Regions from separate parts of the Pseudomonas sp. FG43 genome, predicted to be linked through region 2. Evidence: riboswitches for the same ligand, from Rfam matches in the RefSeq annotation. Region 2 holds a riboswitch; each other region holds the start of a gene.

Region 1 (4,855 bases), on a different contig from region 2:
TCATGCTGGCCAGTGCCTGCCCATTGAGCTGAACCTGACCGCTGGACGGCGACTGAAGGCCCGACAGCAGCTTGAGCAGTGTCGACTTCCCCGAACCGTTGGGGCCGACAATGCCAAGGGTTTCACCCGGCGCAATGCTCAGATTCACGTCCTTGAGCAAGGCCTTGTCCTTGAGCGAATAGCCAAGCCCTGAGCAATGCAGTACCGGCGTGCCGAGGATGGGCGAAAAGGCATTCATCGTGTGGTTTTCCCCCGGATAAGAATCATCGCGAAAACGGGTGCGCCGATCAGTGCGGTGATGACGCCAATCGGCAAGACCTGGCCCTTGATCAGGGTGCGGGACAGGATGTCGGCGGCAATCAGAAACAGTGCGCCGCACAAGGCGCTGAGCGGCACCAGCCGGGCATGGCGGACTCCGGCGACCATGCGCACGGCATGGGGAATCACCAGCCCGACAAAACCGATGGAGCCGACAATGGATACCATCACTGCCGTGACCAGCGCTGCCGAAGCGATCAGCACGATTTGCACGCGCCGTACCGGGATGCCGAGGGACGCTGCCGAATCGCTGCCGAAGGTGAATGCATCCAGTGCGCGCCGATGCCAAAGGCAGACCAGCAAGCCGATCAGCACCACCGGCACCGCCAGCCATACCGAATGCCAGCGCACGCCACTGAGGTTACCCAACAGCCAGAACATGATGCCTCGTGCCTGCTCGGCGCTGGCGGATTTGGTGATGAGAAACGAGGTCAGGGCATTGAAAAGCTGCGACCCGGCGATCCCGGCCAGAATGATATGCCCGGCTGCGGTCGGGCCATGGGAAGAACGGGCGAGCAGGGCGACCAGCGAGAAGGCCGCCACCGCTCCGGCGAAGGCTCCCGCCGACATGGAAATGGCTCCGGCGCCCAGGCCCAGAATCGCCACCAGCACAGCGCCCGTCGAGGCGCCGGCGGAGATGCCCAGCAGATAGGGATCGGCCAGCGGATTACGCAGCAACGATTGCAGCACCACACCGGAAATCGCCAGCCCCGCGCCACAGGCCGCCGCCACGATGGAGCGGGTCAGCCGGTAGTTCCAGACAATCCCTTCATCGATGGGGTCGAGCACATAGCCGGCAGCCCACAGTTTGTTCGCCAGCACCTGGAAGACCACAGGCAGGCTGATGCTGGTTTCACCGATGGCAGCGCCCGCAACAATGGCCAGCAGTAGAACCGCTGTAACCCAGAGCGTGTGGCCGAGCGCGGTGACCAGTTTCATTGGCCGGCGTTGTAGCGATTGGCGGCTTCGGCCAGTTCTTCTATGCCAGTGAACAGCCGGATGCTGGCCTGCATGGCATCGGCATCGATGATCACGATACGGCCATGCTTGACCGCCTCCATGTTGCGGGTCACCGGGTCGGATTTAAGGAATTCGAGTTTCTTGCGGTAATCGTCGGCCGGAAAGCGACGGCGATCCATGCGCGCGATCACCAGAATGTCCGGATTGGCCTTGGCGATGGTTTCCCAGCCCACGGTCGGCCACTCTTCATCGGACTCGACGATATTGCGCATGCCCAGGTTATTGAGCATGAAGTCCGGAATGCCTTTGCGGCCTGCCACATAAGGGTCGATGTTGATATCTGCGCTGGAGAACCAGAACACTGCGGACACATCCCGCTCCTTGTTCTGTTTGACGTTGGCGACCGCATGGGCCAGACGACTGCGCAGTTCTGCAACCAGTTGCTGACCGCGATCCTGTACGTCGAATATCCGGGCCAGTTGTTCGATGCTCTTGTAGATGGTGTCGATGCGGAAGGGCTCCAGGCGCGTGCCGTCGGCACCTACCAGATTGTCCTTGCCTTCGCAGTCGGACGGCATGATGTAGGTCGGGATCTTCAAGTCATGAAACTGCTGGCGGGTACCCACCACGCCCTGAGCGCCCACCATCCATTCAAGCTGGACGGCCACCAGCTCCGGGCGCTTGCCGATGACGGCCTCGAAACTCGGGTCGTTGTCCGCCAGGCGCTCGACCTTGTCGTTCTGCGCCTTGAAGCGCGGCAGCACATCGTTGAACCACAGCGAAGTACCCACCAGCTTGTCGCCCAGCCCCAGTTCGTAGAGCATTTCGGTCCCGGACTGGCCGATGGTCACTGCCTTGCGCGGCGCATGCTCGAACGTCAGCTTCATGCCACAGTTTTCGACAGTGAGCGGGTATTGAGTGGGAGCGGCAAGGCTCAGGGTGGACAGGCTCAGACCGGCGATGAGTGTGGCAAGGCGAGGCAGTGACATGTAATGCGATCTCCGTTTCGTACGTGCAGGGCGCAATGTACAGACAGGAAACACATCCCCGGCACTGCACGGAAGGCAGGGCAAGGCAGCCATGAACCGGCGCGCGGATGTCCTTCCCGGACACCCCGCCGGTCAGTAAAGTTGCAGGTCGGTAGGTCTCCTGACTGGCACGTCATTGCTTTGCTCCAGCCTTCCCGGAAATCACCAGTGGCCATTATGGAGTTGGCTCGATGCCTACAGTTGCGGGGGCAGTTTCGTTTGAGCCGCGCAGGTGCGAGGCTCTCGAATTCCCTGTTAGTTCCTCTCGGAAACCGACGGGGCGCGATGGTAAACGATAAGCCTTTTAGTGGCTAATCCTTTGCGCGAAAGCGCTGGAGGCAGTTGATCAGGTGCAGGCGCATCGCCGCCCTGGCCGCATCGCGATCCTGATGGGCGATGGCCGAGTAGATCTGCTCCTGTTCGCGCTGCTGGATATCCGGGTCATCCATGAGTTGAAATGACGGCACATTGCCGAAACCGACCCGTGCGCGAGGCAGGATGCTGTTGCCCAGTTGAGTCATGACATCGGTAAAGAAGCTGTTGGCAGTACATTGCACGATACTGCGATGAAACTCGAAATCGGCCTGGGTCGTATCGGTTTCGTTCTGGTCGCAGCGATGCAGCTCGTCCAGCGCCTTGCGTATGGCTTCAAGCTGCTCCGGTGTACGCCGTTGGGCGGCGAGGGCGGCAGACTCGGGCTCAAGGCTCAGGCGCAGCTCTATGATGGCTGCTGCATCGGGAGGGCTGCCGGAGATGGTTTCCGGAATCTGGAAGTCCCGGGGGCGCGAAGCATCGACCACGAAGGTTCCGATGCCATGGCGGGTTTCCACCAGCCCTTCGGCCTGCAAGCGCGACATCGCCTCGCGAACCACTGTGCGGCTGACACCGGTTTCCCGGATGATGACCTGCTCGGTGGGCAGCTTTTCACCGCTCTTGATCTCGCCTTCGCGGATCTTGCGCGAGAACTCGGCGACCAGTTGCTGGGTCAGGCTGGAGCGGCGGCCTGTAGGAGGGGAAGGGTGTTCCATGGGCGGGCTGATCGGGTCCGGGTCGGGGGGCTGAGTATAACCGGAGTAATGGCGTGTTTTGTGTCGTGATCGCAGCCTATACTGCGCCATTCGATCAAATTGAGGCTGCAATGTCGGACAACGTCGTTTCCTCGCAGAAAAACCATCGCCGTCTGGCTGAAACACTGGTCGACCGCTTTGCCCAGCGCATGCGCGATGGCGTGCTGCAGCGTGGCGAGAAGCTGCCTTCCGAGATCAATATCATGGAGGCCGAAGGGGTCAGCCGCACGGTGGTGCGCGATGCGTTGTCGCGGATGCAGGCGGCAGGGCTTGTCGAGACGCGCCACGGGGTCGGCACCTTTGTGCTGGACATGCCGCCACCTGAAGGTTTTTCGGTTGGGCCGGCGACCATTGCGACCTTGTCCGATGTGCTCAATCTGCTGGAGTTTCGCATCAGCCTTGAAGTCGAAGCGGCCGGGCTGGCTGCGCAGCGCCGTAGTCCTGAAGCCCTGCTGGAACTCAAGCGGGCCTTCGATGCGCTGCTCGAAGGGCCGGAAAAGTCCGGGACCACGATCAATGCGGACTTCCAGTTTCACCTCAAGATCGCCAAGGCTTCGGGCAATGCCTACCTGATCGACATCATGAAACACCTGGGCACCAAGCTGATTCCGCGTACCCGCATGAATTCTGCCTACACCGGGCAAAGTGACCGCAGCGCTTACCTGGCCGGGATCAACGCCGAGCATCGACAGATCTACAACGCGATTGCCGAAGGCAATGTGGATGCGGCCCGTTCGGCCATGTACCTGCACCTCAACGGCAGCCGCATCCGATTGCGGCGTACTCATAGCGAGTAGGGTTTGTTCGCGAATGAATTCGCTCCTACACCGCGGTAGGAGCGAATTTATTCGCGAAAGGATCACATAAAGTTGTACTGAATCCCCACTCGCAACCTCAGCTGGCGTTTGTCATCCTCGGAATCGACCTTGATATCGCCGATCTCGAAGAACGGCACCCATTGTTTGCTCCAGCGATACTTGAACGCCGCATTCTGTTCGTAATCGCTGGTGCCGTTGTCGTAACGGATATAGTCGGCATCGAAATAGGTGAGCTGGTACTCGTAAGTCCATGGTCCCTTGGTCGAGTAGTTGATCCAGATGTCATAGCGGTTGATCGACTGGTTGTCCATCGAGTTGTCGGGCATGGATTCGTTGATCCTGTCCCGGTCCAGCTTGATCGAGTCATAGCGGTAACGGCCTGAAATGCTCAGCGCATCGTTCACCTTGTAACCGACCTTGATGCCCGTCTTGTAAGACGTGGACTTCTCGATGCTTTCCAGTGCCAGGGAAGGCGTCACGGTCCATCTGTCGTTGAGTTTGTGCTGATAGCTGATCGTCAGTTCATGGCCGTTGCCGACGGTATTGTCGAAGGCCACATCCTGACGGTCACCCGCGGTCTTGTACTTCAGCTCACCTTCAAACCCCCAGCCACTGTCCAGGCGTGTGCCGAACTTGACCCGGTCGGAGTGCATGCGGGTGCTTT
Region 2 (4,855 bases):
AATACATCGTGATCGTGGTCATCATGATCATCGTCGTCATGATGGTCATGGTGAGTCTTGCGGCTGTCGATATGCAGTTCCGACTCCGCGCCAATGCCCAGCAGTACATTGATTGGCAGACGGCCATTGCTGGCCTCGATGACCTTGACCGCTGGCGGCAGCTCTTCGGCAACTTCGGCACGCACCGCAGCCAGACCTTCGGGATCGATCATGTCGGCCTTGTTGAGGATCACCAGGTCGGCACTGGCCAGCTGATCAGCAAACAGTTCATGCAGCGGGGACTCATGATCCAGATTCGGGTCGAGCTTGCGCTGGGCGTCCACTTGATCCGGGAAAGCCGCGAAAGTGCCTGCGGCAACGGCCGGGCTGTCGACCACGGTTATGACCGCATCGACGGTGCAGGCATTGCGGATTTCCGGCCACTGGAAAGCCTGGACCAGCGGTTTTGGCAACGCCAGACCCGAGGTTTCGATAAGGATGTGGTCCAGGTCGGCGCGACGCGACACCAATTCGCGCATCACCGGGAAGAACTCTTCCTGCACCGTGCAGCACAGGCAGCCATTGGCCAGTTCGTAGACACGACCAGTGGCTTCTTCTTCGGTGCAACCGATGGTGCATTGCTTGAGGATTTCGCCGTCGATGCCCAGCTCGCCGAACTCGTTGACGATCACCGCGATACGACGCCCTTCGGCGTTATCGAGCATATGCCGCAACAAGGTGGTTTTACCCGAACCCAGGAAACCGGTAACGATGGTGACGGGAAGTTTGGCCAGTGTTTTCATCGGATGCCCTTTGGCAATACGGCGGGCAAGCAGGACGAGAACCGTGCGCTGCGCACGGATCGATTCGCCACCGGATCACCCCGCCCGGTTGTAGTGAGAATTCGTGGGCCTGTGGCCCGGTTCGAGGCAGGTCTCCTGGCTTACGGCGGCGTATCGGCGGTGCTGGCCGACAGGCATTCATCGCGCCTTCCCGCTTGCGCAGTGGCCATGCAATGAACATCACCGTTTACAGTTGCGGGGGCAGCTGCGGCTTGGACCGCATTCCCGTCTTAGCTCTACCCTCCTGCAGAAGGCAGAGAACCTCAAGTGCGCAAGGCTACGCAGTGGTCGAGGGCAGGTCAATCGTTCAGATTGACGTTCAGTGGCTGCCATGCTCTCCTATTACAACTTGTTACGGGTGCCCTTCACGGGGTGAAACGGGAAACCGGTGCGCTCATTCACGCATGAGCAAGTCCGGCGCTGCCCCCGCAACGGTAAGCGAGAGAGGGTCAGAACCACTGTGCCACGGCATGGGAAGGTGATCCTGAAGGTGTTGAACGCTGCACATCAACGCCCCTCGCGAGCCCGGAGACCGGCCCGATACTGACTCAATGACACACCCGCGGTGGGCGGGCGCAGTTGAAACCTCCTGGCGCCCGTCAGCAGGTTCCTGTGCGCATGCCCGCCTGTCGAAACCAGAGGGAAGCGCCATGTCCACCATCAGCAGCAGCCAGTCGAGCACAGCCACATCCACCCAGACCCAACGCCTGACCGCCGCCATCAGCGCTGCGATTCTTGGTGCGTGCCTGGTGTATTTCGCCGGTTTCTCGCACATCGCCGCCGTTCACAACGCCGCGCACGACACCCGCCACAGCGCCGCCTTCCCTTGCCATTGAGACCTGACGCCATGTTCAAGCGAATCATCCAGACCGCAGGCTTCAGCGGTCTGCTGGCGGCACTGCTGCTGACCTTGCTGCAAAGCTTCTGGGTCGCGCCGCTGATTCTTCAGGCCGAAACCTACGAAAAAGCACCTGCCGAGCATGTGCATGAACATGATCATGCCGAGGGCGCAGCCGCCGGACACAGTCACGACGAAGAGGCCTGGGAACCGGAAGACGGCTGGCAGCGCATCCTCTCCACGACCGGTGGCAATCTGGTGGTCGCAGTCGGTTTTGCCTTGATGCTGGTCGCGCTCTACACCCTGCGCGGACCGGGCCGCACCTCCCAGGGCGCGCTATGGGGGCTGGCCGGTTTTGCGGTTTTCGTTCTGGCACCAACGCTGGGGCTGCCGCCCGAACTGCCGGGCACTGCGGCCGCCGACCTGAACCTGCGCCAATACTGGTGGATCGGGACTGCGGCTTCCACGGCTGCCGGGCTGGCCCTGATCGCCTTCGGCCAGAACTGGCTGCTCAAAGTGCTGGGCGCGGCCATTCTGGTAGTGCCGCACCTGATTGGCGCACCACAGCCGCTGACCCACGAGAGTCTGGCTCCTGAAGCACTGGAATCACAGTTCATCATGGCTTCGCTGCTGACCAACGCACTGTTCTGGATTGCTCTGGGCCTGATCAGCGCCTGGCTGTTCCGTCGCAACAATGCCGACCTGCACGCCTGATCACACCCCCGCACAGCCCCGTCCTGTCCTTGTGGCAGGCCTGGGCTGCCAGCGTGGCTGCCCGTCCACGCACCTGCTGGAGCTGATCGAAAGCAGCCTGAAAGCCCACGCTCTGGAGATCGGAGCCATCACCGCCCTCGCCTCCATCGACCTCAAGCAGGACGAGCCGGGCTTGCTGGAGCTGGCTGAATACCTGTCAGTACCGCTGATTTTCTTCGATGCCTCTCAACTGGCACGATACGAACCGCAACTGACCCATCGCTCGCCAACGACGTTCCTGCACACCGGCTGCCACGGCGTTGCCGAAAGTGCAGCGCTGGCACTGGCCAGCCAATTGGGCAACAGCCCTGCAACACTGGTGATCGAACGCCAGAAAAACATCAGGGCAACATTTGCCTTGGCACGCTCCCCTGGGCAGGGTTGATAATCCGCTGCTCATTTATCGCGCTCGACTCAGGAGAATCCATTGACCGTCTTTTTCATCGGTGCAGGCCCAGGCGACCCGGACCTCATCACCGTCAAAGGCCAACGATTGATCAACAGTTGCCCGGTCATCATTTACGCGGGCTCACTGGTGCCAGTCGCGGTGCTGGATGGCAATCGGGCCATTCAGGTGGTCAATAGTGCCGAGTTGCACCTGGAGCAGATCATTGCCTTGATGAAATCCGCTCATGAACAGGGCCGGGATGTGGCCCGCGTGCATTCCGGTGACCCGAGCCTGTATGGTGCGATTGGCGAACAGATTCGTTGCCTGCGCGAGTTGGGAATTCCCTTCGAGATCATCCCCGGCGTAACAGCCACGGCGGCCTGCGCAGCACTGCTGGGCACCGAACTGACGCTGCCGGACATTTCCCAGAGCGTGATCCTGACCCGCTATGCCGACAAGACCTCAATGCCACTTGGCGAGGAGCTGGCAAGCCTGGCACAGCATCGCGCCACCATGGCCATTCATCTGGGGGTCAATAATCTGCAGAAAATAGTGGAAGAGCTGACGCCGCATTACGGCCCCGACTGCCCCATAGCCGTGGTGCATCGCGCAAGCTGGCCGGATCAGGACTGGGTTTTGGGCACGCTGGCCAACATTCACGACAAGGTGCAGGAGAAAGGCTTCAGGCGTACGGCACTGATACTGGTTGGTCGCGTACTGGCAGACGATACGTTTGGCGAGTCATCGCTGTATCGGGCCGGGCATGCTCATTTGTTCAGGCCTTGAATGAAGGGTTTCGCGAATGAATTCGCTCCCACGTAATAAGGAGCGGATTCACTCGCGAAGAAAACAACTCAGTAGTAAGCGTTTTCTTTCTGGGTATGGTCAGTCACATCACGCACACCGGCCAGCTCGGGGATGCGTTCGAGCAAGGTGCGCTCGATGCCTTCCTTCAAGGTGACATCGGCCTGACCGCAACCCTGGCAACCACCGCCGAACTGCAGGACGGCGATATTGCGCTCTTCTTCCTCGATCACGTCGATCAGGGTCACCTGACCACCGTGGCTGGCGAGCCCCGGATTGATCTCGGTTTGCAGGTAGTAGTTGATACGCTCGTTGATCGGGCTGTCGGCATTGACCATCGGGACTTTGGCGTTTGGCGCCTTGATAGTCAACTGGCCACCCATGCGATCCGTTGCGTAATCGACAACGGCGTCATCCAGAAAAGCTTCGCTGAAACCATCGATCCAGGCGGTGAAGCTCTTCAGGCCAATGGCCTTGTCTTCAGGTTTTTCTTCGCCCGGCTTGCAGTAGGCAATGCAGGTTTCAGCGTACTGGGTGCCAGGCTGGGTGATAAACACTCGGATGCCGATACCCGGGGTATTCTGCTTTTCCAGCAGATCGGCCAGATAATCGTGGGCAGCATCGGTAATAGTGATAGCGGTCATGAACATTCCTCGCAGACTTGGCGGCAGTTTACGCCAATCGGATGCGCATACAAAGTCCTAGTGTTTTTGTCAGGAAAGCGCAACCGATTCTCTTCCTTGCTGGCGGGCATCCAGACTGCGGCGCATTCGGCGATACAAGCCCTTCTCGATCCACTCATAGCTGCCCCAGGCGCCAATGGCGATGATCGGCACACAGAAGGCAAACACCAGATACGGGCTCAAGGCAAAGCGCTGCGCCATGAGCAAGCCACCGTAGAGCACCAGAACATGCAGCAGATATACCGAGTAGGAACAGTCGCCCAGAGTCTTGAGCATCCGGCTGCCGCGCAAGTAAGGCTCCAGCGAAATGGCGCACAGCACGATCAAGGCGCTTGGCAGCCCCCAGTTCAGCAGGCGTTGCTCGTTGGTCAGGTGATGGATCAGCAGCATTCCCGCCACAATCCCGGCCAATGGCAACCATAACCCTTCCTTGATCCAGCCCCGGCGATACAGCATGCCGATACCGATCCCCAACAGGAATTCATAGACGATGTCGTTGCCGTAGAAACGGCTGATCAAACCACTGCGAGCCAGAATCTCGGTCACGACAAACAGCGCGGCGGCGATG
Region 3 (4,855 bases), on a different contig from region 2:
TTCGGCTGGTGGACGCAAATCAGCCTGCGCTGAAAAATATTTTCCACCCCCCCTTAATTTCAGAGCCGCTCGCGTCACATAGCTGGCATCGACTACCCAAACGGGAAATGCTGCCATGCACCGACCACTGCGCTTGACTCTGACACCGCTGGCATTTGCCCTGGCGTTCACCACCCTGGACAGCGCGGCCGATGGCTCGGCCCAGCCCTCGACCGCCCGCCAGCAACTCATGGAACTGGACCTGCCCGCCGGCCCTCTGGATGCAACCCTGACCAGTATCGCTCGCCAGAGCGGGCGCAACATTGCGTTTAACGCAACGCTGACTCGCGGCCTGACAGCCGCGCCATTACGCGGTCACTACAGTGTCGAACAGGCCGTGAGCGAGGTTCTGCGCGGTTTGCCCCTGCAATTGAGCATCACGCCCAGCGGCACCTTGAGCATCGAGCCACGCCCCGAGACTTCGGCCATGGAGCTTTCGGACATCAATGTAAGCGCTGCCAGCCATGCACAGGACGCCTGGGGGCCGGCTCACAGCTGGGTCGCGCAACGCAGCGCGACCGTGAGCAAGACCGACACTTCCCTGATGGAGATTCCCCAGTCGGTTTCGGTGATCACCCGTGAAGAAATGCAAGCGCGCAAGCACGACAGCCTCGCCGACGCACTCAACTACAACACCAGCGTGATCAGCCAGCCGAACGGCTACAGCCGCGTGGCCGACGACTACCGCATGCGTGGTTTCGATATCGGCCCGCGCACGGGCGGTGTGATGCGCGATGGCATGAAAATGCAAAGTACCCAGTTTGAAGGAGGCCAGGAACCTTACGGCCTTGAGCGTGTGGAAGTACTCAAGGGCGCGTCTTCGGTGCTGTACGGGCAACTGGCGCCCGGCGGGCTGATCAACGCCATCAGCAAGCGGCCGACACTCGATCCGCTGCATGAAATCAACCTGGAATACGGCAATCATGACCGGCAGCAACTCTCCACCGATCACAGCGGACGCCTCGATGAAGAAGGCCGTTTCAGCTATCGCCTCACAGCGCTGGTGCGCGACAGCGGCACCCAGTACGACGCCATCGACGATGACAAGCACTACATCGCCCCGGCACTGACCTGGCAGATCAACGACGACAGCCGCCTGACCCTGCTCGCCAGCCATCAGCGTACCCGGACCAGCCTGACGCCGCCCATGCGCTATGACATAACCACTTTCAGCTCGACCCCAGGCTACAAAGTGCCTTATGACCTGTTTGCGGGCGAGCCGGATTTCGACGACTACGATGGCACCTTGCAGACCTTCGGCTATCTGTTCGAGCAACGCCTGAATGACAACCTGCAACTGCGGCACGCGGCACGCTACTTCGAGTCGCGCACCGACTATGACTACATCACCCTGAACAACAGCCGGATCAGCGGCGCCAATCTGTCGAGCCTGTCGCGTACTTACAACTCACGCGAAGACATTGCCACCGGCTGGACCAGTGACAGCAGCCTGCAACTGGATCTGGAAAGCGGGCGCTGGAAACATACCCTGCTGGGCGGCCTGGACTACTACCGCAAGACCTACGACAGCCATCGTTTCAGCGGCAGCGCACCGGCGCTGGACCTTGCCAACCCGGTCTATGGCAACCTGCCAAACGTGAACCGCAACATCGACAGCGGCTCGGACCTGCACAGCCATCAGCTCGGCATTTATTTGCAGGAACAACTGAAACTCGATGATCGCTGGCTGCTGATGATCGGCATGCGACAGGACTGGGCCGACAACAGCACCCGCAACTACCGTGACAATTCGCGCAGCACCACTGACGACAGCAAGACTACTGGACGAATCGGGCTGGTCTATCTGGCCGAAAACGGTCTGGCGCCCTATATCAGCTATAGCCAGTCCTTCCTGCCTTCGTCCGGTACCGACGCCAATGGCGATGCCTTCCTGCCGACCGAGGGCGAGCAGTATGAAATCGGTATCCGCTACCAGCCTCCTGGCCGGGAGATGATGATCAGTGCTGCGGTCTACCAGTTGACCCAGAGCAACGTCATCACCTCGATTGCCGGCTCGGACTTCGACGAGCAGACCGGCAAGGAGCGCAGCACCGGTTTTGAAGTGGAAGCCAAGGCCCAGTTGACCCCGCAACTGGCCATGAACGCCGCCTATGCCTACACCGATGCCCATATCATCAAGGATAACGATGAGGTGCTCGAAGGCTCGCGTATCGAAGGCACGCCTTACCATAACGCTTCGTTGTGGCTGGATTATCGTTTCGACTCGATGGGCCTCAATGGCCTGTCGATTGGCAGCGGCGTGCGTTATGTCGGCACCACCCACACCTCGCCCAGCGTCACTGACCGCAAGATCCCGGCCTATACGCTGTTCGATGCCCGAATCAGCTATGACCTGGACGACAACTGGCAAGTCAGCGCCAAGGCACAGAACCTCACCAACGAGAAATACCTGTACTGCGCCAACTCATGCCGCTATGGCGATACCCGTAGTCTGGTGGGGGCTGTCAGTTATCGGTGGTGATCTCTTCGCGAATGAATTCGCTCCTACACGGGCTGCGTAGGAGCGAATTCATTCGCGAACCCCCTGACGCTCGACCCACATCAGCCATTGACGCTTTCCAGCTTCAATGATCTGATGCGCGCCAGTTTCAGGTGTCCCATGCCGCCGTGCATGGGATTAAACGGGAAGCCGGTGCGTCACTCCCAGTGATCAGTCCGGCGCTGCCCCCGCAACGGTAAGCGAGCGAAGCATTCGACAGACCACTGTGCCAAGGCATGGGAAGGTGAATGCTTCATGACCCTCGCAAGCCCGGAGACCGGCCTGCAACCTTGTTTGGCAAACCCGCGGTGGGCGGGCGCAGGCCGGTCTTCGCGGGCTTTTTGCGCCCGCGATTCCCTATGCGTTGTTCCCTCCGGGATTCATTCATTCCTGATTGGCTGGAATCGCATGTCCCGTTCTTCCCTGCTTCAATCCCTGGCGAATCGTTCGCTACAGATCAGCCTTCTCGCGCTCCCGTCCCATGCGTGGGCTGCTGACGAGCAAACCCTGGCACTGCCCTCGGTCGCAATCACTGGCAGCGCCGATACGCCAGTAACCGATCTGGCAACCCCGACGCCCACCGGTTCGCGCCTGAACCTCACGGCACTGGAAACCCCGGCCAGTACCAGCAGCCTCGACAGCCAGATCATCGAAAGCCGCAATAACCTCACCGTTCAGGATGCGGTCACCCGTTCGCCAGGCATCACCAGCATCGCAACGCCTGGCGATGGCAATACCGCGTTGTCCGCACGTGGTTTTACGGGGCATTCCTCGGTCATGACCCTGTTCGACGGCTCGCGCCTGTATACCGGCGCAGGTACTCAGACCTTCCCGGTTGACCCGTTCATGGTCGAGCGTATCGACGTGATCCGTGGCCCGGCTTCAGTACTTTATGGCGAAGGCGCTACCGGCGCCGTGATCAACGTGGTGCCGAAAAAACCTTTCGAGGGCGAGATCCGCAATCGCCTGCACCTGGGTTACGGTTCCAATGACCGTCAGCAACTGGGCCTCGACAGCGGCGGTTCGCTGAGCGACACCCTGAGCTATCGCCTCACGCTGAACCAGCTGGAAAGTAATGGCTGGGTCGATAACGGCAATTCCCGCAGCCTGGCCATGAGCGCAGCCCTGCGCTGGCAAGCCACCGATGACCTGAGCTTTACCCTCGCCCATGAACGTGGCGACAGCGAGCCGATGAACTACTTCGGCACACCGCTGATCAATGGCCACTACCGCGACAGCCTGCGCGACAAGAACTACAACCTGCGCAATGCCGTGCAACGCTACAACGATGAATGGACCCGCCTGAACACCGACTGGACCATCAACGATAACGTCAGCGCCAGCAACCAGCTCTACTACATCAAGAGCCGCCGCCACTGGCGCAACGCCGAAGTCTATAGCTGGAGCAGCGCTCAGGGTCAGTTGTTGCGTGGCGACTACCTGGAGATCAAGCACGACCAGGAGCAGATCGGCGACCGCCAGAGTTTCACATTCAACCATTCGCTGTTCGGCCTGGACAGCCGCACGGTGGTCGGAGCCGAATACAACAGGATTCGTTTCGACGTCGCCAACAATTCGCCTTACACCGATATCGGTGGTGACTTCATAGACCCATGGAATCCGGCATCCGGTGATTTCCAGAGCCAGTCACCCTTCCTGCCGCTGACCGAAAGCACCACGCGCACCTTTGCCCTGTTTGCCGAAAACCGCCTGCAACTGTCAGACCGCTGGTCCTTGGTGACTGGCATCCGCCGCGACCAGAACCACCTGGACCGCAACGCCCTGCGTACCGATACCCGTAGCGACCGAAGCCTCACCGGCGGTAACTGGCGCGCAGGCCTGGTGTTTGCCGTGACCGATCAACTGTCCCTGTATGGCCAGTACTCCACCAGTGAAGACGGCGTCAGCAACCTCATCAGCATGAACCCGACCCAGCAGCAGATGGACCTGACCGAAGCGAAACAGACCGAGTTCGGCCTCAAGCAACAGTTCTGGGATGGCAGTGGCGAATGGACCCTGGCGGCCTATCACATCGTCAAGAAAAAGCTCCTGGCCATCGACCCGGTGACCCGCCTGACACAACAGGTCGGCCAGCAGTCGTCCGACGGCCTGGAAGCTTCTCTGGAACTGGCACTTGCCAATAACTGGCACGTATCGGCCAACGCTGCGCTGGTACGTGCCGAGTACGACGATTTCGACGAAAGCGTTTCCGGGCAGGTCGTGTCCCGCGCCGGGAATCGCCCGACCGACGTCCCGCGCCGAACCGCCAATCTGTGGGTGAGCAAGGCACTGAACGAAGACCTGGATGCCGGCATG
Region 4 (4,855 bases), on a different contig from region 2:
GCCGCCACTGAAGTGACGCATGTCGCGACGCTCGGCAATCGCCCGATATACCGCTTCCCGCTCCTGGGGGCTGAACGCTTGATCGGTCATGGTGTAAACAGCGCCGCAACCGCCTGAGGATTGGAAGGGAAATAGAAATGAACGTAAGAGGCTGTCAGACGCCCGTTGCGGTACACCGCCTCTGCGCCTCGTCCGCCATTGGGGCTGACGCCACGGGCAATGGGCTGCAACTCGGTGCTGGTCAGGGAATGGTGATAGGTGTGTCCGCGCAGCAAGCCTTCAGGCAGCTCGACCGCTTGCAACGCCAACGCCGCCAGACGCTTTTGCATCACCGCCTCGCCATTCAGCAAGCCTACCAGTTCTGCCCGCTGCCCTTCGACATCGGTCAGGGCATCGAGCAGATACAACATGCCGCCGCACTCGGCCAGGATCGGCTTGCCCGCCTGATGATGGGCACGAATCGCCGTCAGCATCGGAGCGTTTTCGGCCAGAGCAACATGGTGCAGTTCAGGGTAACCGCCGGGCAGATACAGGCTGTCGGCCTCGGGCAACCGGCTATCGCGGATCGGCGAGAAGAACGACAGCTCCGCGCCCATGGCCCGCAACAGATCGAGACTCGCGCCATAGGCAAAGGCAAAGGCCTCGTCACGAGCAATCGCGATACGCACGCCAGCCAATAAAGGTTCGGCGGGCAACGGGTCCGGCGCATTGAAAGTCACAGCGGGCGGCAAGGCCACTTCACAGGTGCTGGCCAGCGCATCGGCGGCGGCATCCAGACGCAGGTCCAGATCGTTGAGTTCACTGGCCTGTACCAGCCCCAGATGACGGCTCGGCAATTCGATACCGGTTTCACGGGAGAGCGCGCCATACCAGCGCAGGCCTTCGGTCAGGCTGCCTTCGAGCAACTGCGCATGACGCACGGTGCCGACCCGATTGGCCAGTACTCCGGCGAACGGCAAGTCCGGCTGGTAACGCGCCAACCCCAAAGCCAGCGCCCCGAAGGTCTGGGCCATGGCCGTGCCATCGATCACGCCCAGCACCGGAACGCCGAAATGACGAGCCAGATCGGCGCTGGACGGCGTGCCGTCGAACAGCCCCATCACACCTTCGATCAGGATCAGGTCTGCCTCATCGGCCGCTTCCCACAACAAGCGTCGGCTTTCATCGGCTCCTACCATCCATAGATCCAGTTGATAGACCGGCGCGCCGCTGGCCCGCTCCAGAATCATCGGGTCCAGAAAGTCAGGCCCGCACTTGAACACACGGACCTTGCGGCCCTGATTACGGTGCAAGCGTGCCAGCGCAGCGGTGACCGTGGTCTTGCCCTGCCCGGACGCGGGCGCGGCAATCAATACTGCCGGGCAATGACGCGGCGCTCTCATAACGGTTTACTCACAACTCGATGCCTTTTTGCGCACGAATTCCGGCCTGGAACGCATGCTTGACTACGCCGATCTCGGAAACGGTATCGGACAGATCGATCAATTCGGGTTTGGCGCCACGGCCGGTCACCACCACATGCTGCATCGGTGGACGGGCTTGCAGGTCACTCAGTACTTGTTCCAGATCCAGATAGCCGTGCTTGAGGGCGATATTCAGCTCATCGAGGATCACCAGCCCGATGCTCGGGTCGCGAAGCATTTCACGGGAAACTTCCCAGGCGGCTTCAGCGGCAGCGATATCACGCTGACGATCCTGGGTTTCCCAGGTGAAACCCTCGCCCATCACGTGGTAACGCACCTGCTCGGGGAAACGCCGGAAGAACAGTTCTTCGCCGGTGCTGTTGCGGCCTTTGATGAACTGCACCACGCCGCACTGCATGTCGTGCCCCATGGCCCGGGCGAGCATGCCGAATGCAGAGCTGCTTTTACCCTTGCCATTGCCGGTCAATACCAGCAGCAAGCCACACTCGTTGGGAGCGTTGGCAATACGCTCGTCAATTACCGCCTTCTTGCGCAGCATGCGCGCCAGATGACGTTCGTCACGTTCGGGGGATTCGTTCATCTCAGCTCTCCGCTTGAGGACACGCGAAAGCAGACGGAAGGACAGCATCAGACAGCACGGCAAAGCCCTGCGCAGAGCATCGCCCGCCGTGATGCTGTTGAGTGGATCAGGCCGGTCTCCGGGCTCATGAGCAGGCATCTGCCTGACCTGCGCGCCTTCCCGTGTCCTGGGACACAGTGGCATCGAGCGCAGTCTTGACTCATTTACCGTTGCGGGGGCAGCGCCGGGATCGGAGTTGCAATGCCTCCTCACCGGCTTCCCTGTTTCACTTTGCCAATCGAGGACTGCAAAGCACCTGAAACAAGCCGCGAAGGGTAGAGGGTTGGGGTGGGAGCGTCAATCGACACAACAGGATTGAACCTCGACAGTGCAGGTATCTCCTATCTTTTAACTGACCACTGACCGTTATGGAGATCGGCATGTTCACACTTAAACCGCAGCTTGCCTTGCTGCTTCTGGTTGCCGGGGGCCTTGTAGCCTGCGGCGAGTCCTCGACACTGCAAGTCTCGGATGGCACCGGCCCTTCGCCCAGGCTGCCCGAGCCGAACAAGACCCTGATCCCCACCGTCAATATCGCGCCCGCCGTGGGCTGGGAAAAGAACGCCAAACCGGTCGCAGCGCCCGGCACTCAGGTCGCGGCGTTTGCCGAAGGGCTGGATCACCCGCGCTGGCTATACGTACTACCCAATGGCGACGTGCTGGTCGCGGAAACCAATGCGCCGCCCAAACCTGACGACTCCAAAGGCATACGCGGCTGGGTCATGGAAAAGGTCATGAACCGTGCCGGGGCTGGCGTACCCAGCGCCAACCGAATCACCCTGCTACGCGACAAAGACCACGACGGCGTGGCCGAAACGCGCACGGTCTTTCTGCAAAACCTCAACTCGCCCTTCGGCATGACGCTGGTGGGCAACAAGCTCTATATAGCCGACACCGACCGCCTGATCAGCTTCCCCTATGAAACCGGCCAGACCTCCATCAACGCCCAGCCGACCAAGGTCGTCGACTTGCCTGGCGGCACGCTCAACCATCACTGGACCAAGAACGTGATCGCCAGCAAGGACGGCAGCAAGCTGTACGTCACTGTCGGCTCCAACAGCAATGTGGGCGAAAACGGCATGGATCAGGAAGAAGGCCGCGCCGCGATCTGGGAAGTGGACGCTGCCACCGGCCAACACCGGATTTTCGCCTCGGGCCTGCGCAACCCCAATGGCATGGACTGGGAACCACACACCGGCAAGTTGTGGACAGCCGTCAACGAGCGCGACGAGATCGGCAGCGATCTGGTGCCTGACTACGTCACCTCGGTGCAGGATGGCGGCTTCTATGGCTGGCCCTACAGCTATTACGGCCAGAATGTAGATGTGCGGGTCAAACCCCAGAAACCGGAACTGGTCGCCAAGGCCATCTCCCCGGATTACGCGGTCGGCCCGCACACGGCATCGCTGGGGCTGGTGTTCGCCGATGGCAAGACACTGGCGGCGCCGTTCAACGAAGGCCTGTTCATCGGCCAGCACGGCTCATGGAATCGCAAGCCACACAGCGGCTATAAAGTGGTGTTCATCCCCTTCAGCGGCGGCAAACCCACTGGCGCACCAGTGGATGTACTGACCGGCTTCCTGAGTGCAGACGAAAAAGCCCAGGGGCGCCCGGTGGGTGTGGTCAATGACCAGCATGGCGGATTGTTGGTAGCGGATGACGTGGGCAACAAGATCTGGCGAGTGACGTCAGTGAAATGACCCACGCCCCGGTAGAGGCTCTGCGCTCGGTCATGCCGCGTTGAAAACAGGCTGGGTAGGAGCGAATTTATTCGCGAGAGGCCTGTACATCCGAAGAAAATGTATAGGCCTTCAATGACGTCTCGCGAATGAATTCGCTCCTACGCGGGTGTTAATTATGCAGCTGTGCGTTCTGCGCCAGGTTCGAGGGCTGGATCACGCGCTTGGCGTTGAGATAGGCCTTTTGCCAATACGGCTTGTCCAGGCTGTCCAGCTTCACCGTGCCACCGGTCGCCGGGGCATGCACGAAGCGCCCCTCTCCGACATAGATGCCCGCATGGGAAACCTGCGAGCCACCCGATGTTGCGAAGAACACCAGATCACCGGATTGCAGTTGTTCACGCCCGACATTCGGCGCACCCATCACGATCATGTCGCGGGTGGAGCGCGGCAACGAGATACCCGCCGCGTCACGATACACATAGCCGATCAGGCCACTGCAATCGAACCCCGAATCCGGCGTGTTGCCACCCCAGCGATAAGGCGTGCCGACCAGCCCAAGCGCACGGAACAGTACGTCTTCGGCAGCCTGGGAGAGAACTTGCGGGGGAGCAGAAAGCACCGGGCGTTGAACGACACGGGACTGAGGAGGTGGCGAGCTGGCACAAGCACCCAGCAACGCAGCGATGGAGATGACCGCCAGACGTAACGTAATCGACATAACCACAACAACCTGATCTGGATGCGGCCTACGCTGCCGAGAATCGAAAAAGGCAGACAGGCTCATGCCTGTCTGCGTATCACATCATTTATGGCGCTTGATTGTAGTCGATGTCATTGCAGTGGTCTGGGCTGGCTCACTGGAAGGAGCCATTGCCAGAGCACGCTTGGCTTCGATGAAGGTCTTGCTCCAGTAAGCGTCATCGAGGCTGTCGATGCGCACACCACCACTGCGGCGGCTACTGGAATGGATGAACTGATCGTCACCCAGGTAAATGGCTGCGTGGCTCACACGACCACGACCACGGGTGCTGAAGAACAGCAGATCACCGGGCTTGAGGTCATTACGCGAAACCAGAGGCGCATTCACGTTGATCATTTCGCGAGTGGAACGCGGCAGGCTCATGCCAGCC

What was found. A riboswitch is a leader RNA that binds a small molecule or an ion and turns the genes downstream of it on or off. The one in region 2 is predicted to bind cobalamin.
Region 1: it holds a riboswitch for cobalamin, as region 2 does, so the genes downstream of both, ACODS3_RS04310 (ABC transporter substrate-binding protein) here and ACODS3_RS13775 (CbtB domain-containing protein) in region 2, are expected to answer to the same signal.
Region 3: it holds a riboswitch for cobalamin, as region 2 does, so the genes downstream of both, ACODS3_RS13275 (TonB-dependent receptor) here and ACODS3_RS13775 (CbtB domain-containing protein) in region 2, are expected to answer to the same signal.
Region 4: it holds a riboswitch for cobalamin, as region 2 does, so the genes downstream of both, cobO (cob(I)yrinic acid a,c-diamide adenosyltransferase) here and ACODS3_RS13775 (CbtB domain-containing protein) in region 2, are expected to answer to the same signal.

The regions. Positions count from the first base shown of each region.
Region 1 is NZ_JBMDJL010000002.1:332,417-337,271, forward strand. It holds gene ACODS3_RS04300 (ABC transporter ATP-binding protein) at 1-238, opposite strand, end outside; gene ACODS3_RS04305 (FecCD family ABC transporter permease) at 235-1,257, opposite strand; gene ACODS3_RS04310 (ABC transporter substrate-binding protein) at 1,254-2,267, opposite strand; cobalamin riboswitch at 2,401-2,598, opposite strand; gene ACODS3_RS04315 (FadR/GntR family transcriptional regulator) at 2,618-3,334, opposite strand; gene ACODS3_RS04320 (FadR/GntR family transcriptional regulator) at 3,445-4,170, shown strand; gene ACODS3_RS04325 (oligogalacturonate-specific porin KdgM family protein) at 4,233-4,855, opposite strand, start outside.
Region 2 is NZ_JBMDJL010000010.1:47,955-52,809, reverse strand. It holds gene cobW (cobalamin biosynthesis protein CobW) at 1-782, opposite strand, end outside; cobalamin riboswitch at 891-1,102, opposite strand; cobalamin riboswitch at 1,161-1,376, shown strand; gene ACODS3_RS13775 (CbtB domain-containing protein) at 1,472-1,657, shown strand; gene ACODS3_RS13770 (CbtA family protein) at 1,669-2,373, shown strand; gene ACODS3_RS13765 (cobalamin biosynthesis protein) at 2,354-2,797, shown strand; gene cobM (precorrin-4 C(11)-methyltransferase) at 2,840-3,586, shown strand; gene nfuA (Fe-S biogenesis protein NfuA) at 3,655-4,248, opposite strand; gene ACODS3_RS13750 (acyltransferase family protein) at 4,318-4,855, opposite strand, start outside.
Region 3 is NZ_JBMDJL010000009.1:167,171-172,025, reverse strand. It holds gene ACODS3_RS13285 (FecR family protein) at 1-33, shown strand, start outside; gene ACODS3_RS13280 (TonB-dependent siderophore receptor) at 116-2,521, shown strand; cobalamin riboswitch at 2,634-2,839, shown strand; gene ACODS3_RS13275 (TonB-dependent receptor) at 2,948-4,855, shown strand, end outside.
Region 4 is NZ_JBMDJL010000015.1:20,989-25,843, forward strand. It holds gene bluB (5,6-dimethylbenzimidazole synthase) at 1-90, opposite strand, end outside; gene ACODS3_RS17540 (cobyrinic acid a,c-diamide synthase CobB) at 87-1,382, opposite strand; gene cobO (cob(I)yrinic acid a,c-diamide adenosyltransferase) at 1,393-2,004, opposite strand; cobalamin riboswitch at 2,097-2,318, opposite strand; gene ACODS3_RS17550 (PQQ-dependent sugar dehydrogenase) at 2,424-3,743, shown strand; gene ACODS3_RS17555 (C40 family peptidase) at 3,895-4,443, opposite strand; gene ACODS3_RS17560 (C40 family peptidase) at 4,528-4,855, opposite strand, start outside.